Regions from separate parts of the Pilimelia columellifera subsp. columellifera genome, predicted to be linked through region 1. Evidence: riboswitches for the same ligand, from Rfam matches in the RefSeq annotation. Region 1 holds a riboswitch; each other region holds the start of a gene.
The links. Region 1 has a riboswitch for cobalamin ahead of ABD287_RS01255 (ABC transporter substrate-binding protein). Riboswitches for the same ligand answer to the same signal wherever they lie in the genome.

Region 1 (10,455 bases):
GACCTGACGCTCGCCGTTCACCCGCAGCAGGAAACCTGCCGTGCAGCGGGCGGTGCTGTCAGCACTGTGGGCGAGTCCCGACCCGGCGCCGAGCAGGTAACCCATTGCCGGAGACCCGACGTCGGCTCGTCCGGCCGGACCGGCATGGGCGGCGGCGGTCGGCGCCAGCAGGCTGGCGGCCAGGACGGCGGTGGTCAGCGCGGCGGTGGCCAACGCGGTACGAGAAAGCGCCATGAGAGTTCCTCCCGTTTTGGAGCCCGAGCCACCTACGATAGAGCTCAGTCCTATGAAGAAGGTCACAGCTGTCGGGTTTCTGACAGCAGTCTTCGGTCCTGTTGAACGGGTAGGGCTTCGGGCATGCCGGCGATGGTCGGAAGGTGGTCGACACGGTCGGCCCATCGAGTCATCAGGGCGGGATCGTGGGTGATGAGCAGGACCCCGATGTTGTGTTCGCGTTGGTAGTCGGTGATGACGTGGGCCACCTGGGCCTGGGTGGAGGCGTCAAGCATGGCGGTGGCTTCGTCGCAGAGCAGGTAATCGGGTTTCTGGGCGAGAGCGCGGGCGAGGCAGGCGCGTTGGAGCTGGCCGTCGCTGACGGCGTGCGAACGGCGGGTGAGCAGGTCGGCGGTGAGCCCGACACGCTCGGCGAGTTCGGCGACCTGGCGACGGGTGTGGCTCCGGTCGGCGCCGGTCGCGCGCAGCGGTTCGGCGATGAGGTCGGCGAGGCTCAGGCGGGGGTCGGCTGCGGCGCGGGGGCTCTGGAACAGCAGGGCGACGCGGGTCCGTACCAGCGCCGGCACGCGGTGGCGTGCGGCAGTGACCGGGGCGCCGTCGAGGTGGACCTGACCGGAGTCGGGTCGGCGCAGCAGGGCAAGGACGCGGGCCAGGGTGGACTTTCCGCTGCCGGAGGGTCCGCGCAGTCCTACGGTCTCGCCGCGTCCGACGTGCAGGGTGACCTCATACAGGACGCGTCGTTGGCCGAAGCTGACCGTGACGTTCTCGGCGGCCAGGCGTGCGGTGTCGTTCATGCGGCTGCACGCTGTCGGTGGTGGCAGGCCACCGTGCCGTGGCCGGCTCGTGTGGTGGCCGGGGCCGTGGCACAGCGCTGGTCGGCCCGAGGGCAGCGGGGCGCGAACGCGCACCCGGCGGGCAGGTTGGTGAGCATGGGCGGGTGTCCGGGGATCGGGGTGAAGGCGCGTTCGGGCAGGGCGTCGAGCAGCGCGACGCTGTAGGGGTGGGCCGGCGCGGTGAACAGCTGTTCGGTGGGCTGGTGTTCGACGATGCGGCTGGCGTACATGACGGCGACGGTGTCGGCGACCCTACGGGCGGCGCTGAGGTCGTGGGTGATGAGGAGGACCGCGCCGCCGCTGTCGCAGCGGCGGCGTAGCAGGTCGAGAGTGTGATCGACCAGCGGGCGGTCAAGGCCGGCGGTGGGTTCGTCAGCGATGAGAATGGCCGGGTCGGGGGCCACGGCCAGGGCGGTGGCGAGACGCTGCGCCATGCCACCGGACAGCTCGAACGGGTACCGGTCGAGGTCGGCGGGGTCGAGGCCGACGTCTGTGGCCGCCTGCGCTGCGGCCGCCGGGGCGCTGGCGCGGGTGTGCCCGTGCGCCCGTAGGGTCTCCTCGAGCAGGCGGCGGCCGGTGCGTACCGGTGTCAGGGCGGTAGCGGGGCTTTGCGGGATGAGGCCGAGGCGTCGTCCCCGGACGCTGCGGGCGAGTTGGCGTTCGCCGCAGGCCAGCAGGGCGACCGGCTGGCCTGCGTGGCTGTCGGTCAGCCGGGCGTGGCCGCTGATGGTGGCGTTCGCCGGTAACAGGCCGAGCAGGGCGTGGGCGAGCACGGACTTGCCGCACCCGGATTCGCCGACGACCGCGAGCAGTTCCCCGCGGCTCAGCGCGATGGTGAGGTCGGTGACGGCGTTGACGACAGAGTCGCGCAGCTGGAACCGGACGGTGAGTCCGGTGATGTCGAGCACCGGGCCGGTCCGGCCGGCGCCCGAGCTGGCGTCGGTGATGGTGGTCGCCGGGTTGGTGGTCACAGGTGCAGCTCCGCTCGCACGCGGGGGTCGAGGCGCTCCCGCCAGCGGGTGGCGACAGCGGCCAGCGCGAGCGTGACGACGATGATGACCACGCCGGGGGCGAGGCTGGCCCACCAGGCGCCGGTCAGCAGCGACCGCTGGCCGTCGTTGATCATGTTGCCCAGGGACGCCAGGTGCGGGGGCAGGCCCAGGCCCAGAAAGGACAGGGCGGTCTCGTGCCAGACAGCGTGCGGCACCATCAGGGTGGTGGCGAGGGCGAGGCGGGGCAGCACATGCGGCAGCAGGTGCCGTAGCAGGACGCGGGCGCGGCTGGCGCCGCCGTTGATCGCGGCGTCGATGAATGGCCGGGTGCGCAGGCTCAGGATTTCGGAGCGCACGATCCGGGCGGTGGACAGCCAGTGGGTGAGCCCGACCGAGGCGATGACAGCGCCGAGGCTGGGTCGCAGCATGGCGACGATGAAGATTCCCAGCAGCAGGTGCGGCAGCGCCGCGACAGTGTCCACGACCCGCATGAGGGCGCGGTCGATACGGCCGCCGAGGGCGCCGGCGACGGCGCCCACCAGGCCGCCGATGACCGTGGCGACGAGGGCGGCTACGGCGCCGACGAGCAGCGAGACGCGCAGCCCGTAGACGCTGCGGTGCGCGACATCACGACCGAGGTCGTCGGTGCCGGCGGGGTGCGCCCACGATGGCGGCTGCCGAGTCTGGTCGAGGTGGACAGCGGCCTCGTCCAGCGGCCACAGCAGCGGCGCGAGAAGGCACGCGACGAGCGCGGCGAGCAACACGGCGCCGGCGACAGCGGCGCCGGCCTGTCCTGCCCGCCATTGGGGCCGGTCACGGCGGATGGGGCGCTGGGCGAGGTCAGTCATGCAGTCGCACCCGGGGGTCGGCAATGGCGTAGGCGAGGTCGGTGGCCAGGTTCGCGGCCAGCACCACGACGGTGGTGAGCAGCGTCGTGGCCGCCAACAGGGGGAAGTCGCTGCCGAGGGCGGCGTGCACGGTGACCGCTCCCAGACCTGGCAGCGAGAACACGGTCTCGACGAGGACGGCCCCACCGACCAGCTCGGGCAGGTGGGTGCCGATCAGGGTGAGGAACGGCAGCAGCGCGGTGCGCAGCGCGTGACCGGCCAGGACGGTGCGGCCGGGCAGGCCGCGGGCCTTGGCGGCCAGGACGTGGTCGTCGCGCAGGCTGTCGGCGACCGCATCGCGGACGAACAGCACGAACCACGGGGCCTGCGCCACGGCCAGCACGGCCACCGGCAGCACCAGGTGGTGGGCAACGTCAGTCCAGGACGTGGTGGTGGCGGTGACGTCGGTCAGCCCACCGGCCGGCAGCCAGCGCAGGTGCAGGGCGAACACCGCTATCGCGGCCAGTCCGAGCCAGAACACCGGCACCGACTGCACGGCGTGCGCCGCGGCCCGCAGCGTCCGGTCGAAGACGCCGCCACGCCGGTACGCGGCCAAGACGCCCAGCAGCAGGCTCACCACCAGCACGAGCGCCAGCGCGGTCGCGACCAGCAGCAGCGTCCAACCGGCACGGGCAGCCAGCACGGAGATCACGGGTTCGTGGCGGCTGGTCGACCAGCCCAGGTCGCCCTGCAACAGGTTGCCGACCCAGCGTGCGTACTGCACAGGCAACGGATCGTCGACGCCCCAGTTGGCGCGGATCTGGGCAAGGTTCTCCTCGGTGGCGGTGAACGCGGCCGCTCCGGCGTACTGCTGCGCCGGGTCGATCGGCGAGGCCGCGCCGAGGGCGAACATGCCCATGCTGGTGGCCACCAGGATGGGGCCGGCGACCAGCAACCGCCGGCGCACGACCACCCCCGCTCCGGCCAACCGGCGCCGGGAAACCGGTCGTGTCGGATTCGCGTGGCCGGCGGTCACCGCTTCTTGGTCCAGGTGTTGATGTTCCACCACAAGCTGTTGGCCACGTCGTGCTCGTGCGGCTCGACCCGCGGGACGACCCCGACGATCGTGTCGCGGACCACGTAGGTGTGTTGAAGGTAGGTGAGGAACACCCAGGGCACGTCGGCGGCGAGCTGCTTCTGGAAGGTGGCGTAGGCGGCCTTGCGCGTGGCCGGGTCGACGGAGCCGCGACCGGTTTGCAACGCCTGGTCGACCGCGGGCGACTTGTAGAAGCCCGGGTTGAAGAACCCCTTCCCGGCGAACGCCGAGCCGAACAGCTTGTAGGAGACGAAATCCGGGTCGTACGGGGTGCCCCACCCCATGATCAACGCGTCGTTCCGCATCCTCGGAGTGATCGCGTCCCAGGTCAGACCCTGGGGGGTGACGGCGATACCGACTTTCTTCGCGTCCGCAGTGAACGCCAGCGCCAACTCCTTACGGAGGCTGTCGCTGGCCGGATACATCAGCGTGAACGCCGCCCTGCGTCCGTCCCTGCCCCGTACGCCGTCCGGCCCCGGCGCCCAGCCGGCCGCATCCAGCACCGCCGCGGCGGCGACCGGGTCGGCTCCGGGCCTACCCACTATGGATGGCTCGGCGAACGGCGACGACGGCGGCACCGGCCCGAACGCCGGCTCGCCCGCCCCGCCGAGGACGCCAGCGACCATCGCGCTCCGATCCACCGCCACGTTGAGCGCCTGCCGTATGGCCAGGTCGCCGGTGATCGGGCCACCCATCGGCAGCATCACACCCCGGTAGTCGGCGGTGGGCGTCTTCTGCACCCTGTGCCCGCCGGCGTCGAACCCCGCCGCGAGCTTCGGCGGCAGCTCGGCCGCGTCGAACTCGCCAGCCCGCAAGCGTTGGGCGCGGACGTTGTCATCGGCGACGAACGCCACCACCACCGTGGCGTTGCTCGGCTCGCCGCCGTGGTACGCCTCGTTCGCCTTCAGCACAAGCCGGTCACCGGGCGTCCACGACTGCACCCGGTACGGGCCGGTGCCCACCGGCGCACGATTGAAGGCAGCCTTGTTGATGTCCTGCCCGGCGAGGGCCTTGGCCGGGACGATGCCGAGGGTGAGCCGTTGCAGGAACGGGGCGTAGGGGTGCTTGAGCCGGAACACGACCGTCGCCGGGTCCGGCGCCTCGACGGCGGCAAGCATGTCCAGATCTGACCGCAGCGTCGAATCGACCTTCGGGTCGAGCACCGCCTGGTAGGTGAACACCACATCCGCCGAGGTCAACGGGGCGCCGTCGTGGAAACGCACCCCCTCACGCAGCCGGGCCGTGACCGTCCTGCCATCGGCAGAGACCGCCGGCGTCTCACGTGCCAGGCCCCCGACGAGGTTGTTGTTCCCCTCCCGGGCGACGAGGCCGTCGAAGATCAGCGACGCGCCGTCCACCCCGTAGTTGAGCAGCGGGTTCAACGCCTCCGGCTCACCCGCGGTCGCCACCACCAGCGTCGCGGCATCACCCGATGACGCCGGGGTGGACCCCGCTGAACAACCCGCCACGCCGACGACGCCCGCCGCGGCCATAACCGCGACCGACCGACGAACCGACAAGCAACGCACCCCGAACACAGGTCCTCCTATAGCTGGCGAGCCGCGGACCGATGAGGGGCGTCGCCACGATCAAACAGCGTCGCCATCTTTTCGTAACTGCAAGTATTTTGCAATAAGGGAGCCCACGGGTAGGGCTCTGTTCAGGCCGGTCGCTGCCTCAGTCGCCAGAATCCGACGCTGATCAACGTCGCCGCCAGGGCCATGACGATGATGTCGCTGAGCAGGGCGATCGACGGGGGAACGGGAAAGTATGTGGGCACGGCCAGGACGCTGGCGGCAACGCTCACCAGCCCAGCCGACCACACTGCCAGGGTGTGCCGCCTGCTCCATCCTGCTCGGCGGCTGTACCGGAGCACCGCGATCACGAACGCGATCCAGACGGCGATACGCAGCAGCTGTCCGGTCCAGTTGCTCGACAGGCTATTGAAGAAGGGAATCAGTGCGACGAGCCCCACAACCAGGGGCGCGGGGACACGTCCGGGCAGCGCGGCCGGCGACCGCCGCCAGCGCGGCAGGCGGGCGAGCGTGATCACGACAGCTGCGATCACCAACGCGCCGGCGAGTTGACCCGGGGCGGCAGTGAAGCCTTTGCGACCGTCGTCGTCCAGGAAGATCATGGCGCTGCCGAGGAGGTACACCGGCGCCATCGCCACGAGCGCGCCTCGGCTGAGCCACGGCCGATCACGGTAGGCCGGCGGGGCGAACGCCTCGACCAGCGCGATCGGGGCGGCGATGCTGAGCGCGATGTGGTTGCCCACATAGTCAAGGACCTGGGAGAGGCTGACGCCGATCACCGGAACGCTGGTCCGGGCGGCTTCTGACTGCGTCGCGTCGAATTGTGTGTCGTCGAGGTAGTCGACGTTGAACAGGCTCTGGTCGACCACCCCCGCCTGGATGACGCCGAAGGCCGCGGCGAGCAGAATGATCGCCGGCCACCCGCCGCTCCACCGTCGGCTGACCTCACGGATGATCAACGCGGCCATCCCGTAGAAGGTGGCGCCAAAGAGGACGAGGGTGGGGTAGTAGGTCACTGGGTAGCCGCCCCACGACGCTTCCGCCATCCACGGCGCCAACGCAGCGAGCGACACCCCACAGGCAACTCGGACGAGGACGGACGAGCTACGCGCGGCTTCTTCCGCCACAACGCCGCCGCCATCCACACCAGTCATCTACCGACCCCCAGCCATCGACCCTCATCAGTGCTGCGGGACGCTACCTCGCCCGGCGAGGTGGAGCGGTCCGCACGTCCGGTCTCACACAGCCAACGGTCGGGCCGGTGGGGCGAACACCACCATCGCTTGGAGGAATCGCTCCGGGTCACCGGACCAGGCGTAGGCGCGGAGCTGCTCCAGCGACCTACGGCCGATCAGGGCCCGAGCCAACTCGAAGACAGGCGCTCGAACCTCCGCTGTGGGCTCACCGGCGCCGAGCACCCAGCTTCCGCCGTCGGTCGCCCGCGCCACGAGCGCCGGCAGGTCCGCCGGCCAGCCTTCGCCCTGGCCGCTGATCCACCCGCGGGTCAGCGCCCGCGCCTGCACCTCCACCACGGCCACCGCGCCGCGCGGGTCCGGGGCGGGGCTCTCGCCGAGCGCGCCGTGTAGGTCGTACAGGTGGTGCCAGGCGTCCATGGCGACCCGCGCGAAGCGGGCGTCGGCCAGGGCCTGCGCCATCGCCGACGCTCTGCCGTGCCACTCGTCCAGCAGTTCGGACATTGACCGGCTGCGGCGCTCGTCTACCTGCCGGGAGGTCCAGGTGGGTCCGGGCGCCCCGTCGAGCCGGCGGTCCAGCACGTCGGCGCACACTCCGGCGAGGTGCGCGACGGTGTCCCGCACCGTCCATTCCGGAAGAGCGGGCACCTCGACGGCGCCGCGTGCGTCGTCGAGGTCGCGCGTCAGGCGGTCGACTCGCCCGACGCAGCTCAGGTACAGGTCGCCGAGTGGGTTGTCTACGGAGGTCGGCCTAGCGTCGGGCATGGCGCCAGCCTGCCGTATCGCGCGGCCCGCGCCAAGGCGCCCCGCTGCCCGTTCCAGTGGTGGCGGTGTCAGGATTCCTCCGATCGTGTCAGGTGTGCTTGACGTAATGGAAGGAGAACCTTACATTCAAGCCATGAAGGCAGAGACACAACAAGGTCAGGTGGCACGCGCGGCCCGCCGCGCTGTCCTCGTCGACGGACTGCCAGTGGCCACCCTGGGCGCGGTGGCCCTGGCGCTTGGCAGCAACCCCGACCAGAGCCCCGGTCAGCGAGCGTGGTGGATCACGACGACCGCCGCGTTCAGCCTCGCCGTGGTGTGGGTTCTGCTGCGGGCGTTCCGTCGCGCGGACGAGTACCTACGCAGGGTCCAGTTGGAGAGCATGGCCGTCGCGTTCGCCGCGGTCCTCGTGAGTCTGCAGGTGGCGACTCTGCTCGACGCCGCTGGCGTTGTCGCCATCCACCAGGTAACCCAGCTCATCATCATCGGCGGGTTGGCGATCTGGCTGGGCATCGCCGACCTACGCACCCGCCTGCGCCGCTGAGAAGAGTTAACCAGTGCGAAACCGATTACGTGAACTACGCGCAGGCCGTCGGTGGAGCCAGGCGGACCTGGCCGACCGATGCCAGGTCTCCCGGCAGGCCATCAACGCCATCGAAACCGAGCGGCACGATCCCAGCCTGCCGCTGGCGTTCACCATCGCGGACGTGTTCGGCCTGAGCGTCGAAGAGGTCTTCCAACCCGAGCGGACCAGCGCCCCCGGCGATCCCTCACAGTCCGGATAAGACCGCCGGAACGAGACGTCGGGTGATGATGCCGCGGCGAAGGGATCATCACCCCGGTGGCGGGTGACACACCTCGGGGTCCCCGAATGTCGGGGAGTGGCTGTTAGGGTCAGTGCCACGATGAGGCAGGGAAGCCGGTGTGAGTCCGGCACGGTCCTCGCCACTGTAACCGTGGAGTGAGCCCCACCATCGCCACTGGCCGCGCGGCCGGGAAGGCGGGGCACGCGTTGATGCGGAGTCAGGAAACCTCCCATCGTGATTCGCCGCTGCTGACTCCACGAAGGATGGATCACATGGTCGCCAGTCTGCCCGTGCTTACCCGCGCCTGAGCTCGCCGCCTCACCCCCCGTCCCGCCGCCCACCACGCCCCGGTCGCGCCATCGCCGGCGCGCCGCGTCCGTGCGCCCGCTCACGCTTCCGGGAGATGCCATGACAAGCCGACCCAGCCGCCGCTCCCTCCTGCGGGGCGCCCTCGCCGGCGCCATCATCCTGGGCGCACCGGGACTGGCCAGCTGCCGGTCCACGACCGCCGCCGCGGGTGGGCCCGCCGGCGGACCCCCACGCCGCGGCGGGAACCTGCGCGTCGTCGTCTCGGGAGCCAGCACCACCGACGACGTGCTCGACCCGCACCTGGCGGGCTCGTGGGGCGGCGGCGCGGTGGCCAAGAACGTCTTCGACCGGCTGGTCGCCCACACCAACGAGCTGACGCTGCGGCCGCGGCTGGCCGAGCAGCTGGCGCCCAACGCCGACGGCACGGTGTGGACCATCCACCTGCGCAAGGGTGTCAGGTGGCACGACGGGAAGCCGTTGACCGCCGACGACGTGCTGTGGAGCGTCCGGCGGATCCTGGACCCGGCCAACAAGCTTCCCGCCGCCGCTGACCTCCAGATGGTCGACATCGCGAAGTCCCGCAAGGTCGACGACCTGACCGTCGAGCTGCGGATGAAGCAGCCGACGGCAGACCTCGGCGCGCTGTTGGCCGGCTGGTACGTCTACGTCGTCCAGAACGGCGCCAGGAGGTTCGACAGGCAGCACCCCCCGGTCGGCACCGGACCGTTCCGCTTCGACAGCTGGTCGCCGGGCGAGCGGACCCGCCTGGTGCGCAACGAGCACTACTGGGAGCCTGGCCAGCCGTACGTGGACAGTGTCGAGATCCTGCTGGCGGTGGAGGCCGACGCCCGGCTGAACGTCTTCCTGTCCGGGCAGGCCGACATCGTCCACGAGCTGTCCTACGTGCAGGCCAGGGCGCAGCAGGGCAGCTCCGCGATGGCCCTGCACCCGTCGCCGGTCGGCACGTTCCACTCGTTCAACATGCTCATCGACCGGGAGCCGTTCACCGACCCGCGGGTGCGCGAGGCGCTCAAGCTGGCCGTCGACCGCAAGGCCATCGTGGACTCGGTCTTCTTCGGATACGGCGAAATCGGCAACGATCTTTACGGCAAGGGCGCCCCCAACTACGCCGACGGCATTCCGCAGCGCCCGTACGACCCCGAGCGGGCGCGGGCCCTGCTGCGCGAGGCGGGCAAGGAGAACCTGACGGTCACCCTGCACACCGCCGAAGTCAACCCTGGGTACGTGCAGTCGGCGCTGCTGTTCGCCGAGCAGGCAAAGAAGGCCGGCATCACCGTCGAGGTGGCCAAGTCGGCCCCGGATTCGTACTTCAGCGACGTCTACCGGAAGCAGCCGTTCACCCAGACCGGCTGGGGCAGCTACGCGCTCGAGTGGTTCTACGGTCAGGCGCTGCTGGCCGACGCCCCGAGCAACGAGACCGCGTGGCGGCGGCCCGCCTGGGACAGGGCGTTCGCCACCGCGCGCGGCACGCTCGACCCGGCGCTGCGCAGGCAGCGGTACGCCCAGCTCCAGCAGGAGCTGTGGACCGATGGCGGGTACATCATCCACTCGTACGCCAAGTGGCTCGACGGCGTGAGCCCGCGGGTCGGCGGGTACGTCCCGGCGACGGTGGCCACTGACGACTGGTGCAGTTACCGCGGCGTGTGGCTGTGACCAGCTACGTTCTCGGTCGGCTGGCCGCAGCGGCCGGCGTGGTCTGGGCGGCGTCGGTGGCCATCTTCGCCGCGATGCAGTTGCTTCCCGGCGACGCCGTCGACGTCATCTACGCCAAGGGCGCCGGGTCGGGAACGGTCTCGCCGGAGCAGAAAGCTCAGCTACGCGCAGAGCTGGGCCTGGACCGGCCGGTC
Region 2 (10,455 bases), on a different contig from region 1:
AAGAAGGACTCCGCGACGCCGGACCAGAAGAAGAAGCTGGTCGACCAGATCTGCGCCGAGCTGACCACCCACGCGTACATCGAGGAGACAGTCTTCTACCCGGCTGCCCGGTCGGAGATCCCAGACACCACCGAGCATGTTCTCGAATCGGTCGAGGAGCACCACGTCGTCGCCTGGCTGATGTCCGAGCTGCGGACCCTGGACCCCTCGGACGAGTCCTACGACGCCAAGGTGACGGTGCTCATCGAGAACGTCCGGCACCACGTCGAGGAGGAGGAGAAAGAGTGGTTCCCGGAGGTCCGCAAGGCCCTCGGCCGCAACGCCCTGGTGGAGCTGGGCGAGCAGATGGCCAAGGCCAAGCCGGACGCCCCGAGCGACCCGCTGGCGCTCCAGTCGGCCAGGTCCTGACCCGCGTCCGGCCCAGGTCCCGCCGGCCGCCCCCCGCCGAAGCCGTCGCGCTCGGCGGGGGGCGGCCGGCCGTAGGCTCAGGCGCCGTCGTCCTCCAGGTCGCCCTCGGTGGACAGGTACAGCTCCTGCAACGCCGCCAGCGTCTCCGGCTCCGGGTGCTCCCACATGCCGCGGTTCGCGGCCTCGATGAGCCGTTCGGTGATGCCGTGCAGCGCCCACGGGTTCGACTCGCCGAAGAACTTCTGCATCGCCGGGTCCAGCGCGTACGTCGCGGACAGCTTCTCGTACATCCAGTCCGCGACGACGCCGGCGGTGGCGTCGTACCCGAACAGGTAGTCGACGGTGGCCGCCATCTCGAAGGCGCCCTTGTAGCCGTGCCGCTGCATGGCTTCCAACCAGCGCGGGTTGACCACGCGGGCCCGGAACACCCGGGCGGTCTCCTCGTGCAGGCTGCGGGTGCGCACGGCGTCGGGGCGGGTGGAGTCGCCGATGTACGCCGCCGGCGCCCGGCCGGTGAGCGCCCGCACGGTGGCGATCATGCCGCCGTGGTACTGGAAGTAGTCGTCGGAGTCGGCGATGTCGTGCTCGGCGGTGTCGATGTTCTTGGCGGCGATGGCGATGCGCTTGTACGCGGTCTCCATGTCGTCGCGGGCCGGGACGCCGTCGAGGCCACGACCGTAGGCGTAGCCGCCCCAGACCGCGTACACCTCGGCCAGGTCGGCGTCGTCGCGCCAGTTGCGTGAGTCGATGAGCGGCAGGATGCCTGCCCCGTACGCGCCGGGCTTCGAGCCGAAGATCCGCATGCTGGCCCGTCGGGCGTCGCCGTGCTCGGCGACGTCGGCGGCGATGTGCGCCCGGACGTAGTTGTCCTCGGCCGGCTCGTCCAGTCCGGCGACGAGCTGCACCGCGTCGTCGAGCAACGCCACGACGTGCGGGAACGCGTCGCGGAAGAAGCCGGAGATCCGCATGGTGACGTCGATCCGCGGCCGGCCCAGCTCCGCCAGCGGTACCGGGTCCAAGCCAGTGACCCGGCGGGACGCCTCGTCCCACACCGGCCGCACGCCCAGCAGCGCCAACACCTCGGCGACGTCGTCGCCGGCGGTGCGCATCGCCGAGGTCCCCCACACCGACAGGCCCACCGAGCTGGGCCACTCGCCGTTCTCGGAGCGGTAGCGGTTCAGCAGCGACTCCGCCATCGCCTGCCCGGTCTCCCAGGCCAGCCGGCTCGGCACCGCCTTCGGGTCGACGGAGTAGAAGTTGCGGCCGGTCGGCAGCACGTTGATGAGGCCACGCAGCGGCGACCCGGACGGGCCGGCCGGCACGTACCCGCCGTCGAGCGCGTGCAGGATGTGGGTGATCTCGTCGGTGGTCCTCGCCAGCCGGGGCACGACCTCGTCGCAGGCGAACCGCAGCACCGCGGCGACCTTCTCGTCGCCGATCGCCAGCACTGAGCGGACCACGTCGTCGACGGCGTCGGTAGACCAGGCGCGTTCCTCCATGGCGACGACCAGCTCACGGGCGGTGGCTTCCACGTCGTCTGTCTCGGCCCGGCCAGCTGAGCCGTCCTCGACCAGGCCCAGGGCCTCGCGGAGGCCCGGCAGCGCGGCGACCTTGCCCGCCCACATCTGCTTGGCCCGCAGCATCGCCATGACCAGGTTGATCCGGGCCTCGCCGACCGGCGCCGCGCCGAGGATGTGCAGGCCGTCGCGGATCTGCACGTCCTTGACCTCGCACAGCCACCCGTCGACGTGCAGCAGGAAGTCGTCGAAGCCGTCGTCGTCGGGCCGGTCGGTGATGCCCAGGTCGTGGTCCAGTTTGGCGGCCTGGAGCAGGGTCCAGATCTGGGCCCGGATCGCCGGCAGCTTCGCCGGGTCCATCGCCGCGATCGACGAGTACTCGTCGAGCAGCTGTTCCAGGCGGGCGATGTCGCCGTAGCCGTCGGCGCGGGCCATCGGCGGCACCAGGTGGTCCACCAGGGTGGCGTGCGCCCGGCGCTTGGCCTGGGTGCCCTCGCCCGGGTCGTTGACCAGGAATGGGTAGATCAGCGGCAGGACGCCGAGGGCGGCGTCGGGGCCGCAGCCGGCGGACATGCCGACGGACTTGCCGGGCAGCCACTCCAGGTTTCCGTGCTTGCCGACGTGGACGACGGCGTGCGCCCCGAACTCGGCCTCCAACCACCGGTAGGCGGCCAGATAGTGATGGCTGGGCGGCAGCTCCGGGTCGTGGTAGATCGCCACGGGCTTATCCCCGAACCCACGTGGCGGCTGGATCATGATGACGACGTTGCCGCAGCGCAGCGCGGCCAGCACGATGTCCCCGTCCGGGTTGACCGACCGGTCGACGTACAGCTCGCCGGGCGGCTCGCCCCAGGTGTCGAGCATCTGCTGGCGCAGGTCGGCGTCCAGAGTGTCGAAGAACGCCCGGTACTGCGCTGCCGGGATCCGGACCGGGTTCGCCGCCAGCTGCTCCTCGGTGAGCCAGGCCAGGTCGTGCCCGCCCGCGGCGATGAGCGCGTGGATGAGCGCGTCGCCGTCCTCAGCCTCGACGCCGGGGAATCCACCCAGGCCGCCGATGTCGTAGCCGTGCCCGTGCATCGCCCGCAGCAGCGCCACCGCCGACTTGGGGGTGTCCAGCCCGACGGCGTTGCCGACCCGGGAGTGCTTGGTCGGGTACGCCGACAGCATCAGCGCGATCTTCTTCTCGCCGGTGGGGACGTGCCGCAGCTCGGCGTGCCGTACCGCGATGCCGGCCACCCGGGCGGCCCGCTCCGGGTCGGCCACGTAGACGGTGAGCCCGTCGGCGTCGATCTCCTTGAACGAGAACGGGACGGTGATGATCCGGCCGTCGAACTCCGGGATCGCCACCTGGGTGGCGGTGTCCAGCGGCGACAGCCCGTCGTCGTTGGCGTCCCATGCCTCCCGGCTCGCCGTCAGGCACAGGCCCTGGAGGATCGGAATGTCCAGCCTGGCCAGCTCGCCGACGTCCCAGGCGTCGTCGTCGCCGCCGGCGCCGGCGGTGGCCGGCTTGGTGCCGCCGGCGGCCAGGACCGTGACGACCAGCGCATCAGCGCGGCGCAGCGTGGCGAACAGGTCGTCCGGGGCGGTGCGTAGCGAGGCGCAGTAGACCGGCAGCGGACGCGCCCCGCGCGCCTCGACCGCCTGGCACAGCGACTCGACGAACGCGGTGTTCCCGGCGACGTGATGGGCCCGGTAGTACAGGACGGCCACCGTCGGCGCGTCCTCGGCGACCTCGGCGCCGTCGCGCTCCAGCAGGCCCCACTCCGGCGCCTGCGCCGGCGGGGCGAAGCCGAAGCCGGTCAGCAGGACGGTGTCGGACAGGAACCTGTGCAACTCGGCCAGGTTCTCGGAGCCGCCCTGGGCCAGGTACAGGTGCGCTTCGGCTGCCACGCCGGCTGGCACCGTCGAGTGGGCCATCAGCTGGGCGTCGGGCGCCTGCTCGCCGCCGAGGACGACCACCGGCCGTCCGCCGGCCAGCAGCGCGTCCAGGCCCTCCTCCCACATCCGGTAACCACCGAGGATGCGGACCACGACCAGGTCGACGCCCTCGGTGAGGTCCGGCAGGTCGTCGACGGCGACCCGGTTCGGGTTCGCCAGCCGGTATCCGGCGCCGCTGGCGCGGGCGGACAGTAGGTCGGTGTCCGATGTCGACAGCAACAGGATCGTCCGCTGGTCATCGGCGTGCTGGTGGTCAGCGTGCTGGTCGGCGTCGGGTGCGGGCGCGTCGATGCTCATGGCGGCGTTCCTGTCTCGGGGTCCGCGCCCCGGCTCGGTGAGGCGACATGGGCGAGTCTCCTGGCTCCCGGATCGCCGCTCGCCCCGGCCTTCCCGCGCTGGCGCGCCGTGGCCGTCACGCGGGGCTTGCTCCCCGGTCACAGTGGCGGGACCGCGCCGGTCTCACACCGGCTTCCTCCGCCTCATGTCGTGTTGCGGTCTCTACTCTGGTGAACCTGCCCGGCCGAGTCAAGCCAGCTCACGGCGCCGACCGTGTCGGGGCCGTAACCAGTCCGTCCGGTGAACTTCCCGCGGAACCGCCGCGCGATGTCATACCGGCAGGCGAGGATCGGCGGCATGACTTCAACCTTCAAAACCGGCGTCCCGTGCTGGCTCGATCTGGGCGCCACCGACGTTGACGCTGCGGTCGGTTTCTACAGCTCGCTCTTCGGCTGGCAGGCCGAGGACATGGGTCCTGAGAGCGGTCATTACCGCCTCCTGCGCAAGGACGGTAAGCAGGTCGCCGGCCTCGGCCAGGCCACCGATGCCGCCCGGGGCTCATCCTGGGCGATCTACCTCAAGACCGACGATGTGGACGCCACGCTCAACCTGATCGGCAAGCATGGTGGCACGACCGTCGTCGGCGCGACGGACGTCATGGACCTGGGCCGGATGGCGGTCTGCCAGGACCCGGCAGGCGCCTACTTCTCGCTGTGGCAGCCGGCGGCCCACCCCGGCGTCGAACTGGTCGCCAAGCCCGGCTCGCTGGTCTGGACGGAGGTCTACTCGACGGACCGCGAGGCCGTCACTCCCTTCTACGAGGAGGTCTTCGGCCTCCGGCACACCGACAGCGAGCTGCCCGGCGGCATGGTCTACCGGGTCTTCACCCAGGGCGAGGACGGCGTCATCGGCTGCATGCAGATCACCCCGGACATGGGCGGGATGCCCTCGGCCTGGGTGCCCTACTTCGAGGTCGAGGACGTCGACGTGGTCGGTGACGCGGCGATCGCCGCCGGCGCCACCGAGCTGATGCGTGACACGGTGCCCGCCGGGCGCATCGCCTGGCTCGTCGACCCGCAGGGGGCCACCTTCTGCATCATGAAGCCGGACCCGACCTTCGCCATGTGAGCGTTGGCCGGCTCGGACGCCGTCGGGTCCACCGGCGGCGCCCGAGCCGGACCGCGCCCAGCGCCCGACCGCGGCCCGCGCGGCCAGCCGTAGGATTCGTCCGTGATCCTCGAGCCGACCCCGCGCGCCGAGCGGGACAGCTGCCCGGGCGCCCTTCGGGTGCACCCGGCGGCCGACGGGGGACTGGCCCGGGTACGTGTTCCTGGTGGCTGGCTCACCGCAGTCCAGTGGCGGACGCTTGCCGACGCCGCCGCACGGCTCGGCGACGGCCAGCTTGAGCTGACCTCGCGCGGGAACGTGCAACTGCGCGGCCTGAGCGCGGACGCGCCGGCCCGCCTCGCCGTCGCGCTCGTCGACGCCGGTCTGCTGCCGTCCGCCACCCACGAGAACGTCCGCAACCTCCTCGCCTCGCCGATGTCGGGGATCGACAGCGCCGGCGCCGCCGATGTACGCCCAGCCGTGGCAGCGTTCGACGCGGCGCTCCGCGCCGACCCGGCGCTGGCGCAGCTCTCCGGCAGGTTCCTCTTCGCGCTCGACGACGGGCGCGGTGATGTGCTGAGCCTCCGCCCGGATGTCGCCGTCCGGGCGCTCCCCGACGGGACCGTCGCCCTCCACCTCGCCGGCTGGCCAGCGGGAGTGTCCGCGCAGCTGGCCGGCGCCCCGGCGCTCATGCTCGCCGCCGCACACGCGTTCCTCGCCGAACGGGGCGCTCAGGCGGCTGGGGCCTGGCGCCTGGCCGAGCTGACGGACGGGCCGGCGCGGGTGGCGGGACGACTCGCCGCGTCCGGCCGGTGGCAGCGCGGTCCCGCCGACCGACCCGACGCGGCGACGAAACCACCCCGGGCCGTTCCGCCGCGTCCGGCCGCGCCGGCGCTCGGGTCACACCGGCGCAGCGGCGGGGGCCGTGTTGTCGTGGTCGGCGCGCCGCTCGGCCGGCTCACCGCCGCCCAGGTCGCCGCGATCGCCGACCTGCTGTCCGACGATGGTGTGTGCGTGACCGCGTGGCGCTCGGTGATCCTTCCGGCGTCGGCCGACGGCGCGCTGGCGGCGCTCGCCGCGGTCGGTCTCGTCACCGACCAGGCCGACCCGGCCGGTCTGGTCACCGCCTGCGCCGGCATGCCCGGCTGCGCCAGGTCGCTCGCGGACGTGCGCGCCGACGCCACCGCCTGGCTCGCCGGCGCCCCCACCCTGACCGTCCCGGCGCACTGGTCCGGCTGCGCCCGCCGCTGCGGCCACCCGGCCGACGACCACCTCGACATCGTCGCAACCGGCGCCGGATATCGGGTCAACGCGGAGGGGCGGTCAGTCGACGTGGCGGACGCCGGTATGGTCGCCGCGGTGATCGCGCGGGTCAGCGCAGCGCCAGAGCCACAGCCAGCCCGGAGCCAGCCCGGAGGATGTCCTGTATGACTGATTATGTCCGCGACGGCGCGGAGATTTACCGGCAGTCCTTCGCGACGATCCGGGCCGAGGCGGACCTGACCGGACTCCCGGCCGACGTGGCCCGGGTCGCGGTGCGGATGATCCACGCCTGCGGCATGACCGACCTGGTCCGCGACCTCGCCTACTCCCCGGACGTCGCGGCTGCCGCGACCAAGGCCCTGCGCGCCGGCGCCCCGATCCTGTGTGACGCCCAGATGGTCGCCTCCGGGGTCACCCGCCGCCGGCTGCCGGCCGGCAACGAGGTCGTCTGCACGCTGACCGACCCACGGACCCCGGGGCTGGCCGCCCAACTCGGCAACACCCGGTCGGCCGCCGCGCTGGAGCTGTGGCGGGACCGGCTCGACGGCGCCGTCGTGGCCATCGGCAACGCGCCCACTGCGCTGTTCCACCTGCTCGACATGATCGCCGCCGGGGCGCCCCGGCCGGCGGCCGTGCTGGGCATCCCGGTCGGCTTCATCGGCGCGGCCGAGTCCAAGGAGGCCCTGGCCGGCAACGACCTTGGCCTGGAGCACCTGGTCGTGCGGGGTCGGCGGGGCGGCAGCGCCATGACCGCGGCCGCGATCAACGCGCTCGCCAGCGAGGAGGAGTGATGACCGCCGGTCGACTGTGGGGGGTCGGGGTCGGCCCCGGTGACCCGGAGCTGGTCACCGTCAAAGCCGCCCGGCTCATCGCCGCCGCGGACGTCGTCGCGTTCCACAGCGCCCGGCACGGCCGCAGCGTCGCCCGCGGCATCGCCGGACCGTACCTGCGGGCCGGTCAGATCGAGGAGCTGCTGGTCTACCCGGTCACCACCGAGAACACCGATCACCCCGGCGGTTACGCCGGCGCCATGGACGACTTCTACGCCGCCGCCGCCGCCCGGCTCGCCGCCCACCTGGACGCCGGCCGCGATGTCGTCGTTCTGGCTGAGGGCGACCCGCTGTTCTACGGCTCGTACATGCACCTGCACAAGCGGCTCGCCGACCGGTACGCCACCGAGGTCGTTCCCGGGGTCACCTCCGTCGCCGGCGCCGCCGCGGCGGTCGGTCGTCCGCTGGTGGAGCGCGACGAGGCGCTCACCGTCCTGCCCGGCACCCTCCCGGTGGCCGATCTCACCGCCCGGCTCGCCGCCGGGGGACCGGTTGCGGTGATGAAGCTGGGCCGCACCTTCGGCGCGGTGCGTCAGGCGCTCGCCGACGCCGGCCGACTCGACGAGGCGTGGTACGTGGAACGGGCCAGCACCGACCGGCAGCGGGTGGCCCCGCTGGCGGGGGTGGACCCGGACACTGTCCCGTACTTCTCGCTGGCGTTGCTGCCCAGCGCCCTGAGCCCGCTCCTGGCCACGCCCGCCGAAGCCGCCACGCCCGCGAGGGACGGTGTCATGACGGCCGCTCCGGCCACGACTGGTCCCGCCGCCAGTCCCGCCACGGGCGTCGAACGTCGGGGCGAGGTCGTTGTCGTGGGGCTCGGGCCGGGCGACCGGGACTGGCTCACCCCGCAGGCGCAGACCGCGCTGGCCAGGGCCGACGATCTGGTCGGCTATGGGCCGTATGTGGCCCGGGCGCCGGCGAACCCCCGCCAGCGGCGGCACTCCTCGGACAACCAGGTCGAGTCGGAGCGGGCGGAGTTCGCGCTGGACCTGGCCTCGCGGGGGCGCCGGGTGGCGGTGGTGTCGTCCGGTGACCCCGGGGTCTTCGCGATGGCCAGCGCGGTGCTGGAGGTGGCGGCCGAGGCCCGGTGGAAGGACGTGCCGGTGCGGGTGCTCCCCGGCATCACCGCCGCCCAGGCCGTGGCCAGCCGGATCGGCGCGCCGCTGGGGCACGACTTCTGCGTCGTCTCGTTGTCGGACCGGCTCAAGCCGTGGGAGGTCATCGCCGGCCGGCTTTCCGCCGCCGCGGGGGCGGACCTGGTCATCGCCCTGTACAACCCGGCGTCGAGCGTGCGCAAGACGCAGATCGTGCGGGCGAAGGAGTTGCTGCTGGAGCACCGTGCGCCGAGCACGCCGGTGGTCGTCGGCCGGGACGTCGGCGGGCCCACCGAGTCGGTGCGGGTGGTGACCCTGGCCGAGCTGGACCCGGCCACAGTCGACATGCGGACGCTGCTCATCATCGGCTCGTCGCAGACCCGGGTCGAGCGCCGCGGCGACGGGGAGGTCGTCTTCACGCCGCGGCGCTACCCCGCTCAGAGCGACGTGCGGAACGGGCCGGAGATCTCGTAGGTGATGCCGCCGCTGCCGGACCCGGTCGTGCCGCGCTGCGACGAGAAGTACAGCTTGGTGCCGGCGGGGTTGAACGCCACCCCGCACAGCTCCGACGACGCCTGGCCGGTGACCTGTAGGAACGGGGCCACGACGTCGCCGGGAGTGATGATGCAGATCTCCATGTTGCCGCCGTCCTCGGCGACGTAGAGGTCACCGACGTGGGCGTCGCCGACGAGGTTGTCGACGCCGGTCAACAGAGCTCCGGGCACGTTGTCGTCGTAGACGACGGCGAGGGTGTTGGCGGCCGCGTCGTAGGCCCAGACCTTGTTGTCGCCTTTTGTCGTGAAGTAACACACGTTGTTGCGGTAGTAGGCGCCCTCGCCGCCGTTGAAGATCTTCATGTTGGCGACCTGGTCGCGGGTGGGGGTCGGCGAGCCGTCGACGTCGGGGACGTTGGCCCAGGACAACGCCCCGCCGATCTCCCTCAGCACCTGGAGCGTGCCGCTGGCCAGGGCGGTGTTGCTGCCCCAGGCGTTCGGGACGTAGCGGTAGAAGCCGCCGTCCGGCTTGTCCTCGGTGAGGTAGACGACCTGGCGCACCGGGTCGCACGCGGCGGCCTCGTGGTTGAACCGGCCCATCGCCGACCGTCGGACCTTCGCGTTGACGCCCCACGGGTCCGTCTCGTACACGTAGCCGGTGTCGACCTCCTCGCAGGTCAGCCAGGTGTTCCACGGCGTCGGGCCGCCTGAGCAGTTGCGGGCCATGCCGGTGCCGATGGCGTAGGCGGAGGTGATCGTGGCGGAGCTGTTGAACCTGATCGCGCTGACCTTGCCGTTCGGGCTGTTGTTCTCGGCGTTGCTGACGTAGATCCAACCCGACCCGTCGGCGAAGCAGGCCCCGCCGTCGGGGCTGTTGTGCCAGGTGTACCCGGTGCCGGTGACGGTCTGGCCGGAGCGGGCCACGATCCGGGAGGTGAAACCGGCGGGCAGCTTGATGCCGTTGCCGTTGGCGGCCCCGAGCGCGCCGTACGGGCTGGCGCCAGGCATCGCCGGGTAGGCGAGGGCGTGACGCGGGAACGTGAATCCGAGGGTGACGGCGCCGGCGCCGATGACGGCGGCGCGCAGAAGGTGACGACGGTCCACAGAAGCTCCTATCGGGGGCGGTGCGCGTCGAGCCCAGCCTCGGAAAGGCCCGCTGGGCTCACTGTGGGTAGCAGTGAAGGCCCCGGGAGTGACGCTCTGGTCGGCATTGGGAGAACGCGTCGAGAATGGACGATGACCCGGAGTGACTCCCACCCGAACAGGGTCAACCGTCCAGCCGGCGGTGGGGGCTGCGTCGGAAATCCGACAAGGGCTTCCCCGGCCGGGGCTCATGTCGCTAACGTACGCCGGCCAGCGACCGACAACCCGGCGGTCGCGCGCTGAAGGGGAGCCATCGCGGTGCTGTTGAAGTATGTGTGGAACCGTTACGGCGCGGTGGCGATCGGGGTGCTGTTCATCGCGCTCGGCGTCATGGCCGCGGCGAACCCGGCGCCCGAATGTGACGGCGTCCTGATGCGGCCGGGCG
Region 3 (10,455 bases), on a different contig from region 1:
CAAGGGTGGGACCCTGTACCCCCTGCTGGCCCGGCTGGAAGCCGACGGACTGGTCACCGCCCAGTGGCAGCTCAGCGAATCCGGCCCCGGCCGAAAGTACTTCTCCCTCACCAGCACCGGGCGGTCGACGCTCGCTGCGCGGCGGAACCGGTGGCAACGCCTCGCCGCGATCGTCGCCTCACTCACCAGCGACGAGGAGCAGTCGTGACGGACCAGTGGTACCAGAGACTGACAGCCCAGCTGGCGCTGCACGATGTGCCGGGCAAGGCGATCGGTGAGGCGCTGGCGGAGGCGCGGGCCCACTGCGCGGACAGCGGCGCCACTCCCGCCGAGGCGTTCGGCGATCCCGCAGCCTACGCCGCCCGCCTGGCCGTTGCGCGGCCACGGAAACCCGGGCGGCGCCTGGCGACAATCTGGATCAGCACCCTGCTCGTAGGGTTGGGAATGCTCACGGTCCCGTACGGGATCGGTTGGGCGACCACCCCGTTCGTGGTGGTGACGCTGGGCCACATGCTGTCGGTGCTGCCGCTCCTCGGGCTGGTCGCGTTGTTTCCCTGGCTGCTGCGGGCCCAGCGGCGTTCGACCACCTCGCCTGATCGCCGCGCCCCCGACGAACGCGGTTGGTGGCTCGGCGGCGCCCTCCTGCTGTATGTCGTCGGCGGTGGCCTGGTCTTCCTGGGCGTGCCCCGTTGGCTACCCATCAGACTGTTCGCACTGCCCGGATGGTTGGCTACGGCGCTCGGACTGATCTGCGTGGTAGTCGGCTGGACACTTGCCTTCAGGCAGCGCGCGGCCGCAAGGCCGATCGACCCGAGAACTGGCGCGCCCGTACGCATGGTGTCCACGAAACGGCAGGTGCGGGTGGTGGCGGCAGCGGCGCTGGTGGGATTCGCGGTCGGCGGTCTTCTGAGCTGGCTCAGCGTGTCCGACAGCTGACCCGCAGCCGCCTGGGCAGTCATCCCGCCGAGTTCGGCGAGCCGATCCAAAGAGGCAGGACGTGGTGAGCGATGCCGCGCAGCCAGGTCGTGTCGTGGCTGACGACGATGATGGCCGTCCCGGACTGGCTGGCGTTGGTGAGCAGCTCACTCATGGCGGCGGCCGTGATGACGTCCTGGCGGGCGGTCGGTTCGTCGGCGACGATGAGCGCGGGTTCGGCGATGAGGGCGCGGAGCAGGGCGACGCGCTGGCGTTGCCCGCCGGAGATCTGTCCAGGCCGGGCGGTGGGGTCGAGGTGGCCGAGTCGGGCCCGGTCGAGCCACTGCCGCGCGGTGGCCCGCAGCGCGGCGCGGCCGGGGTTGCCAGAGGCGGTGAGCGGCTCGGTGAGGGTACGCCAGATCGGCCAACGCGGGTCGAGGCTGGCGGAAGGGTCCTGAAAGATCGGCATGACGTAGCCGGCCCGCGGGTAGCGTGCCGTCCGGGAGCGCGCCGGCCAGGCGGCCCGGTCGCGGTAGCGCAGCTGCCCGCTGTCCGGTCGCTCCATTCCGGCGAGCAACCGCAGCAGCGTCGACTTCCCGGACCCGGAGGGCCCCCGGATCCCGAGGATCTCGCCGCGGCGCACCGCCAGGCTGACCTCGTGGACGGGTGTGATGTCGCCGTGGGTGGTGCGATACCTGCGGGTGATCGAGTCAGCCGAGACGACGGCCGGCTCCGCGGTGGCGTTCATCGCTGGTCGCCGTTGAAGCAGGCCACACCGCCGACGAGTACGGGCTCACGGTCGTGGCAGATGCTGCGGGCTTCCACACATCGCGGGGCGAATGCGCAGCCTGGGTCGATGTGGTGAGCCAGGCTCGGCGGGGCGCCGGGCAGGGATCGTGCGGGTGGCCCTTCTACAGGGGGCGTCGCGGCGAGCAGTGCCCTGGTGTACGGGTGGCGGGGGTTGTCCAGGATGTCGCCGGTCGTTCCCGTCTCGACGATCCTGCCGGCGTACATGACGGCGATGTGATCACTGTGTCGGGCGACCAGGCGCAGGTCGTGGCTGATGAGCAGCACCGCCTGGCTCGCTTGGCGCAGCGTGATCAGTACGTCGTCGGAGAGGTCCGCGTCGAGGGCGCTGGTCGGCTCGTCGGCGACGGTGAGCGCCGGTTGGTGGACGGTGGCGGCGGCGATGGTGGCGCGTTGCAGCATGCCGCCGGACCAGCGGTGCGGGCGTTCGGCGAGCCGCTCTCGCGCGTGTTGGACACCGAGATCGGCGACCCGTCCGGTCACGGTCGACCTGTCGGGGCGTCGGCGGTGCGCCAGCCATGCCTCGGTGACGTGGTGGCGCACCGGGTGGAGAGGGTCGCAGGCGGCATACGGGTCCTGGGCGACGTAGCCGATGGCGCGGCCGCGGGCCCGGCGCATCGCGGGGGCGTCGAGGTTGAGGATGTCCTGGTCGTCGACCTGCACGTGTCCGGTGATGGTCGCGGCCGGGGGCAGCAGTCGCAAGACGGCTCGGGCGAGCGTGGTCTTGCCGCATCCGGACTCGCCGACGACGGCGAGACACTGCCCGGAGCGCAGCGTCAGGCTCACGCCGCGGACAGCACGGGCGCCGTCAGAGTAGGTGACGGCCAGGTCGGTGACCCGCAGGGCGACGGCGTCCGTCACGGTGGCGGGCGCCCGGACCGCGACTGGCGGCGCGGTCCGGGCACGGACCTCGGTGGGCTGTGGGTCGAGCACGTCGCGCAGGGCGTCGCTGAGCAACATGGCCGCCGTGACGGTGAGCGCGATGATCACGGTCGGCCCGATGAGCAGCCATGGTGAGCTGACGAGGGAGCCTTGGCTGTCGGCCAGCATCTGGCCGAGCTCGGCGGTCGGGGGTTGGGCGCCGAGGCCGAGGAACGACAACCCGGCCAGCACCAGCACCGTCTCACCGACCGTCGCAGTGGCGGCAACCACGACCGTCGCCAACGCTCCGGGCAGGATGTGGGTGCGCAGCACGCGGGCCGGCCCGATACCGGCCATTCTGGCGGCGATCACGTCGAGGCGGGTATGGCTGCCGAGGGTGGCGCTCCGGGCGATGCGGGCGGGGTAGGCCCAGCCGGCGGCGACGATGGCCAGAATCAGGTTGTCCGCGCCGACACCGAGCGCCCCGACGATCGCCAGGGCGATGATCTGCGACGGCAGGCCGAGCATGACGTCGATGACCCGGCTGATGACGGCGTCGACGATCCCGCCGAGGTAACCGGCCGCGCCACCGACAAGCAGCCCGAGCGTCGTCGTCAGGGCGAAGACGACCAGCACCGCCTGGAGCGAGGTGCGGGCGCCCGCGATGGTCCGGGCCAGCAGATCACGGCCGGCGTCGTCAGTGCCGAGCCAGTGCGCGGCGCCCGGCGCGGCGAGCTGGTTGGCGTAGTCGGGCAGGTCAGGGTCGGCGGTCGCCAGCGCGGGGCCGAACACCGCGAAGGCCACCAGGGCCAGCGCCAGCGCGGTTCCGGCCCGGCCTCCGCGGTGACGCAGCAGTCCGGTCATCGCCCGCTCCGCGACAACCGGACGCGGCGGGTCGATGCCGGCGCGGTGCGCGGATCGACGGCCATCGCGATCAGGTCGACCACCAGGCTGACGGCGACGTATGCGGTGATCCCGAGCAGGGCGTAACCCTGCACGACCGGCAGGTCGCGGGAGGTGATGCCCTGTACGGCGAAGCGACCGACACCGGGCCAGGTGAAGACGGTCTCCACGATCGGAGCGCCGCCCAGCAGCGCGGCGACCCCGGCGCCGACGACGGTGAGGAACGGGACCAAGGCGTTGGGCAGGTCGTGGACCAGGAGCAGCCGCGCGCGGCCGGCGCCGCGGGCCCGGGCGACTTCCACGTGTGGCGCCCCACGGGCCTGGAGCAGCCCGGCCCGCAGGATGCGGGACCAGGTCGCGGCGGTGGCCAACGCGAGGGTGAGCGCGGGCAGGAACACGGTGCTCCAGCTACCGTCGGAGATGACCCGGAACTGCGCCAGCCGCAACACGACCACCTGAAGCAGCACCAGCCCCACGACGAAGCTGGGGAGCACGAGCGCGGGCAGCGCCGCCAGCCGGATCGCCAGGTCGGGCCACCGGCCCGGCGCCGAAGCCGCGACGCAGCCCAACAGCAGCGCCACGCCCAGCGCCAACGCGACCGCGGCGGCGGTGAGCCGCAGCGTGGCCGGCAACCGGCTGCCCAGCTCGTGGCGGACCGGCCGGCCGGTGACCCAGGACGTGCCCAGGTCACCGCGTGCGGCGCCGGCCAGCCAGCGCCCGTACCGGGCCACCGGCTGGCCGGAAAGGCCCAGCTCGACGCGTTTGGCCGTCACCTGGGCGGCGGTCGGGCTGGTGACGTTGTTCGTGGCCAGCACCCGCCGGGCCGGGTCGCCCGGCGCCAACGCCAGCAGCGACCACACCAGCACGCTGCCGACAGCGAGGGTGGCGACGGCCTGCCCGACCCGCCGCGCGATCACTATGATCATCAGGGTTCAGTACGCGGCGACCCAGAGCAGCGCCACCGGTGGCACCTGATAGTCGCGCAACCTCGGAGCGGCGACCACGGGCACCCGTTTGAGGGTCAGGTACAGGCTATGGACCTTCTCCTCGACGATGATCCGCTGCGCCTCGCCCATCAGCGTGTCCCGGGTGGCCGGGTCGAACGTCTCGGTGAGCTGGCCGATGAGCCGGTTGAGCTGCGGGTCCCTGATGCCGCCGTAGTTGTTGTCGCCGGACGGGGTGAAGTTCGCCACGAGCGGCGTCACCGGGTCGGTCTGGGTCCAGTCGATCGCCCCGTTGCCCCACACGGCGGCGTCCCAACCTGCGGGGTTCTTCGCCGCGGCGGCGATGTCATCGACCTGGCGCACCTGCACGTCGACGCCGATCGTGCGGAGCTGCGCCTGTAGCGCCACGGCGACGGTCTTGGAGTCGGGCTGCTGGGGGTAGCTCAGCAACGTCACCGTCAACGGCTTGCCGCCCTTGCTGCGCGTCCCGTCGCCGCCGCGAACCCACCCGGCGCCGTCGAGGAACTGGCTGGCCTTGACCGCGTCGAACGTCTGGTTGCGCTTGGCGTAGGGCAGAAAAGCCGGGTAGAAGCCGACCGCGGTGTCGTACTGGCCACCGAGGACCTGCGTCGCGAGTTGCCCATAGTCGATGCCGAACCGGAGCGCCTGCCGTACCCGCACGTCCGCCAGCGGCCCGGTGCGTGGGTTGAGGACGAGCTGGAATCCCTCCGCGGCGGTGCCGGCGTCCTGGTTCAGGTACACCGCGTCCGTGCGTCCCTTCAGCTCCCGGGCGGCCGACGACGGCGGGTACAGCGCCAGGTCGGCCTCCCCGTTCTGCACCGCCAGGATCCGGGCCTGGGCCTCGGGGATGAACCGGACGGTCAGCTTCTCCAGCTTCGGCGGCGACACCCGGTAACCCGGCGTCGGCGCCAACGTCATCGCCTCGGGCGTCAACGCGGTCACCGTGTACGGGCCGGACCAGATCTTCGCCGCGATCAGCTCCGCCGGCCGGCCCTTCGCCTTCTGGTAGGCGGCGTGGTCGAAGATCGGGAACATCGACTCGTGGGCGAGCAGGCTCGGCACATAGGACGTCGGCCGCGCCGTCGTCAGCGTGACCGTCAGCGGGCCGGTCGCGGCAACGGTCGCCCCGGGCAGCAACGGCGTGACCGAGGTGTTCTCCCGTAAGTGGAACGTCATGACCTCGACCAGCGCGGCGGCGTCGATGGGTCGGCCGTTCTGGAACGCCAGTTCGGGCTTGAGCTGAAGGGTCCACGTCGTCGGGCTGGCCTGCGTCGCCGATTCCAACAGCCACGGCTGAAGTTTGCCGCCGCGCACCGGCTGGAGCAGCAACGCGCCGAACCCGAACTCCGGCGCCCAGAATCCGTTCTTCAACGGGTCCAGGTCGCTGATCGCGAAGCTCGTCGCGATCCTCAGCTGTGTGACCGGCGTGGCGTCGGCAGGCTTGTCTGTCGACACCCCCGCACACCCGGCGCCGAGTAACGTCAACGCGCTCAACACCACCACCAGGCGGACCCGGCGCGTCAACCGCTCAACGGACACGGTCGCTCCCCACGGACTTCGGCGCCGGGAACACCTGAAGGCTCAGCGCGGCGGGAAGCGACGCCAGACCCGGCCCGCCGGCGGCCAGCCAGCTCTCCAGCAAGTCGATGGCAGCCTCATCACGCACCAGTCCCAGCCACACCGGCCTTCCGCCGCGACGGCGCCCGGCCACTGATGGGCGCACCACCACCACGTTGGCCTGCTCGCACGGGCCCAGGCACTCCGCCGTACGGACCTGAACCTGGCCAGGGCGTTCCTGCGCCAGGCGCCGTAGCCTCGCCAACTGACCATCATGATCTGTGCCAGGAATCTTCGCGGCGCTGCCGCAGCAGCAGCCCCGGCACAGGACCACCCGGACGCAGCCGTCCCCGTTCGCCCTGGCGGAGTCACCTGACCTGGCAGCCGGCGGGCTGGCGTCCTGACTGGACAACTCGAGAACTGTCATTGCCGCTCTCCCTCGCGAGACCCGACGATCCGGGCCAGGCGTGGAGGGCGCGACAGACGGGCGCGGCACAGGAAGCCGAGCGTCGGTGCGAGGCCCTCCCACGAGGCCCGAAACCGGCACGCGCACGGCGCGCGTGCCGCCGACGGCAGGTCTTCGGACTTGCGGGCGAGCGCCAGCCGGTTTCACCTGGCGCGCCTACTGGCCGTCGCTTCCCAGACGCGGTCGCGTCCAGTGCCTATGACGGCGGTCGTTCCCACTCACCGCTGCGGGGCAGTCCCGGACTCACACCGGGTTCCCTCTTACGACGCCCACCCCCGAGCATCGGGAGCAGGCGAACCGCTGGCGCGCAGAAGCATACAACGTCGAAGCGACCGCGAGTGTTCGACCGCGGTTCACGTATCGATGCTGGTGGTGTACCCCGCTGATGGGGAAGCGTCGACGCCTGTGAGTTCCCAACAGGCGCCGACGCTGTCGGTGGTGGTTCCCGTGTTCCGCGTCGCGGCGTACCTCGACGAATGCCTCGACTCCATCCTCACCCACGCGCCGGCCGACCTTGAGGTCATCGCCGTCGACGACGCCTCGCCGGACGGATGCGGGGCGATCCTCGACGATCGCGCGCGCTGTGACCCACGCGTGCGGGTGCTGCACCTGCCGGTCAACAGCGGCCTCGGACCGGCCCGCAACGCCGGCCTGGCGCAGGCGCGCGGCGAGTACGTGTGGTTCGTCGACTCCGACGATTGGCTCGCCCCGGGCGCCGTCGCGCAGGTGGCGCAGCAGCTGGGTCACTACCGGCCGGACGTGCTCATCGTCGATCATGCGGAGGCGCACCCCGATGGCCGCGTAGTCGCCCAACGCTCGGCCGACGTCGTCGGCGGCCTGACCTCGCCGGTGCGGCTGGCCGAGCGTCCGCAGCTGCTGCGGCTCGCCCAGGCGGCCTGGTCCAAGATTGTCCGCCGGGAGCTGCTCGACCGCGCCGGGTTGTCCTTCCGCCGCGGCTGGTACGAGGACTGCTCCTACAGTCACCCGTTGCTCATGGCCGCCGAGTCCATCGAGGTCCTGCACCAGGTCTGCTACTACTACCGGCAGCGTCCCACCGATCGGATCACCGCCACCGTCAGCACCCGGCATTTCGAGGTCTTCGACCAGTACGCCGCGGTCTTCGCCGCCGTGGACGCCAGCGGAGGCGCCTACGACCAGTTCCGTGGCGAGCTGTTCCGGGTCATGGTCAACCACTATCTGGTGATCGCCGGCAACGAGCAGCGGCTCCCGGTCAGCAGCCGGCGGGCGTTCTTCGATCGCGTCGTCGCCGACTACCGGCGCTGGCTGCCCGCCGACGGCTACCCGGTCCCCGCGGGCGTCACCGGGCTCAAGCACCGGCTGACGCGCTGGGGCGCCTGGCCCGCGTACGCGACGCTGCGGCACGCGCACCAGGCTGTCGGGGCGCTGACGCGACGGCGTCCGGCCGGCCCGGGGCGTCATGCGGCCGCGCGGGCGATGCCGGCGGCGACGCCCTCCGTGCCGACGCCGTCAGTGCCGGCGCCGCGCCAGAGCAACGAGCTGCGCCACAACGCGTCCCGGAGTGACCGGAACGACCGAGATCATCAGCTGGCCCGACTGGTCCCGGGTGGGCGCGACCGCGAAGCAACGCACACCACGCCGGACGAGCGCCGGGCGCGGTGATCGCAGGCCGGTAGCCCGCACCTGGGCTGAGCCGAACACGTCGCCCAGGCGCATGGTCGCCCGGATCGACCGACGCTGGCCGCTCTCGGCGCTGGCCGCCACGAGGTCCCGCAGGCGCAGGTCGGCGCGCAGGGTGGTCTCCTCGCCGGCGCCGACGACGACGGCGTCGGCGCCGATGTCCTCGGCGACCACCCGCACCGGTCCGCTCACCCGCTGCCGCAGATCAGGCAGTGGGCTGCGCAGGGTGAGCGACAGCACCCGGGCGCCGGAGCTGTCGCGGCGCCATGCGGTGTCGGTGGCATCGAGCCTGGCCGCCCAGTCGGCGGCCCGGTCGGTGACCTCGAAGGCGGCGTCCGGCGCCTGCGGCGGACTGGCCCGGAACCCCGGGTACCCGGCGAACCAGCGGTCACCCTCGATCACCGTCGCCGGGACACCGGCCTGGGCGTCGTGGCGCAGCACCGGCAGCAGGGCCGCGTGCCGGCCGGCGCGCAGGACGCGCAGCCGCAGCCAGGTCTCGATGTCCAGTCCCCCGGCGATGGCGTCGTCCAGGTGCTGGTCCGCCAGTTCGCGGATCGTGTCGCCGACACGGCGTCGGGTGTCGTCGTCGGCGAGCGCCAGGTCGTCGCGCAGCAGCACCGCGACCTCAAGGGCGAACAGCCGGGCCAGGACGGCCCGGCGTTCCGGGCCTTCCGGGATGAGGCCCACAGTGAACTGGACGAGGCGACGCAGGCAGGCCAGGCGGGCGTCGACATCGCTGAGCTGGGTGATGTTGCGGGCGTTGAGCCGGCGCACCGCGTGGTAGCAGGTGTAGTCGGCGACCACTGAGATTTTCCTGGCCCGGTAGCAGGCTTCCAGGGTGAAGGGCAGGTCGCTGCCCAACGGCATGTCCTCGGGGTAGCGGATGGCGTGCTGTTCCAGCAGGTCCCGCCGGAAGAGCTTGACGTTCATCAACGACCACGGCAGCGCCGAGTCCGCCAACCCGATCCGGTCCGCGTTGCGGGCGAAGACGTCCTGGTAGACGAACCGGCTGTTGACGCCGACGACTTTGCCGAGCACCACATCGGCGTCCAGCCGGTCGGCGGCGGCGACCAGCCGTTCCAGGGCCTGCCCGCCGAGATAGTCGTCGGCGCCGACGAAGTAGACGTAGCGGCCCGCGGCGACGTCCAGCGCCCGGTTGCACGGGCCGGCGGGACCGCCAGAGTTCGGTTGCCTGATCACCCGTACCAGGCCCGGGTAGCGGGCGGCGTACCGGTCCAGCTCCCGGCCGCTGCCGTCGGTGGAGCCGTCGTCGACGGCGACGATCTCCATGCGGTCGTGGCCGATGCTCTGCCCGACCAGCGACGCCAGGCAACGACGCAGGTACGGCATGGTGTTGTACACCGGCGCCACTACGGTGACGTCCGGCATGTCGCGGGTGTGTGCCATCCGGTCCTCGTCATCGGCAGCGTCCGGCGCTGAAGCAACGCGGAGTATAGCCACGACAGATGTCGATGAAGGGGCGTCGGCAACGGCCATCTTCGCGTTGTCCGCTCGTCATCGCGCCAGTGTGAGAAGTTCGCCGCCGACGCCTACAGTGCGACGATTTCGCTCGCCGCGCCGGTCAGCTCCCGGCCGTGACAAGGAGGCAGATCTGTGGTGCGGGGCCGGATCGTCATGCTCGTCGACAACGCCGTCGAGGGCGATTCCCGGGTGCAGAAGACCGCCCGCTCGGCGGCGGCGGCCGGTTGGGCGGTGACTCTCCTCGGCCGTGCTGACAGCGTGGCGCGATCCTGGCGCGTCGGCGAGGCGAAGGTGCGGCTGCTGCCGATGGGCGGCGCCGGGGGCGCGTCCGTTGGACGCCGGGGGCGCGAGCGCCTGAGGCGCTCGCGGCTCGTCGGACTGCTGCGACGCCCGGTGGACCTGGCATTGGTCCGCTTCTGGCGGTGGCGGCTCGGCGACGGCGCGTGGCGGCGGCTGGAGCCGTCGCTGTGGGAGTTCGAGGCCGCGTACGGGCCGGCCATCGACGCGCTGGCGCCGGACATCATCCACGCGCACGACTTCCGGATGCTGGGCGTCGGCGCCCGCGCGGTCCTGCGGGCCCGAGCGTCGGGCCGCGCCGCCAAGCTGGTCTGGGACGCCCACGAGTTCCTCCCCGGGATCCAACCCTGGCGGGACCACGCCCGATGGCTGCCGGCCCACCGCGGACACGAGCGCGAGTACGCCCGGCACGCCGACGCCGTCGTCACCGTCTCGCCCGAGCTGGCCCGGCTGCTGCAACGCGAACACCACCTGCCGCGCCTGCCCAGTGTGGTGCTCAACGCCCCGGACATCGCGCCAGGCGTCCCCATCACCCTGGACGGC

Region 2: linked by a shared signal. The riboswitch ahead of cobN (cobaltochelatase subunit CobN) and the one ahead of ABD287_RS01255 (ABC transporter substrate-binding protein) in region 1 are both predicted to bind cobalamin.
Region 3: linked by a shared signal. The riboswitch ahead of ABD287_RS15960 ((2Fe-2S) ferredoxin domain-containing protein) and the one ahead of ABD287_RS01255 (ABC transporter substrate-binding protein) in region 1 are both predicted to bind cobalamin.

What each region holds. Positions count from the first base shown of each region.
Region 1 covers NZ_BAAARY010000001.1:254,253-264,707, reverse strand. The annotation lists gene ABD287_RS01305 (hypothetical protein) at 1-234, opposite strand, end outside; gene ABD287_RS01300 (ABC transporter ATP-binding protein) at 297-1,028, opposite strand; gene ABD287_RS01295 (ABC transporter ATP-binding protein) at 1,025-2,038, opposite strand; gene ABD287_RS01290 (ABC transporter permease) at 2,035-2,907, opposite strand; gene ABD287_RS01285 (ABC transporter permease) at 2,900-3,922, opposite strand; gene ABD287_RS01280 (ABC transporter substrate-binding protein) at 3,919-5,511, opposite strand; gene ABD287_RS01275 (hypothetical protein) at 5,643-6,671, opposite strand; gene ABD287_RS01270 (maleylpyruvate isomerase N-terminal domain-containing protein) at 6,756-7,475, opposite strand; gene ABD287_RS01265 (hypothetical protein) at 7,609-8,016, shown strand; gene ABD287_RS01260 (helix-turn-helix transcriptional regulator) at 8,030-8,257, shown strand; cobalamin riboswitch at 8,344-8,526, shown strand; gene ABD287_RS01255 (ABC transporter substrate-binding protein) at 8,687-10,261, shown strand; gene ABD287_RS01250 (ABC transporter permease) at 10,258-10,455, shown strand, end outside.
Region 2 covers NZ_BAAARY010000010.1:130,309-140,763, forward strand. The annotation lists gene ABD287_RS12385 (hemerythrin domain-containing protein) at 1-408, shown strand, start outside; gene cobN (cobaltochelatase subunit CobN) at 486-4,160, opposite strand; cobalamin riboswitch at 4,194-4,394, opposite strand; gene ABD287_RS12395 (VOC family protein) at 4,497-5,267, shown strand; gene cobG (precorrin-3B synthase) at 5,370-6,677, shown strand; gene ABD287_RS12405 (precorrin-8X methylmutase) at 6,674-7,300, shown strand; gene ABD287_RS12410 (precorrin-2 C(20)-methyltransferase) at 7,300-8,907, shown strand; gene ABD287_RS12415 (alkaline phosphatase PhoX) at 8,871-10,031, opposite strand; gene ABD287_RS12420 (hypothetical protein) at 10,329-10,455, shown strand, end outside.
Region 3 covers NZ_BAAARY010000019.1:28,477-38,931, reverse strand. The annotation lists gene ABD287_RS15990 (PadR family transcriptional regulator) at 1-208, shown strand, start outside; gene ABD287_RS15985 (hypothetical protein) at 205-936, shown strand; gene ABD287_RS15980 (ATP-binding cassette domain-containing protein) at 956-1,663, opposite strand; gene ABD287_RS15975 (dipeptide/oligopeptide/nickel ABC transporter permease/ATP-binding protein) at 1,660-3,447, opposite strand; gene ABD287_RS15970 (ABC transporter permease) at 3,444-4,412, opposite strand; gene ABD287_RS15965 (ABC transporter substrate-binding protein) at 4,419-5,990, opposite strand; gene ABD287_RS15960 ((2Fe-2S) ferredoxin domain-containing protein) at 5,980-6,435, opposite strand; cobalamin riboswitch at 6,563-6,791, opposite strand; partial or broken gene ABD287_RS15955 (glycosyltransferase family 2 protein) at 6,838-7,242, shown strand; gene ABD287_RS15950 (glycosyltransferase family 2 protein) at 7,963-9,540, opposite strand; gene ABD287_RS15945 (glycosyltransferase family 4 protein) at 9,769-10,455, shown strand, end outside.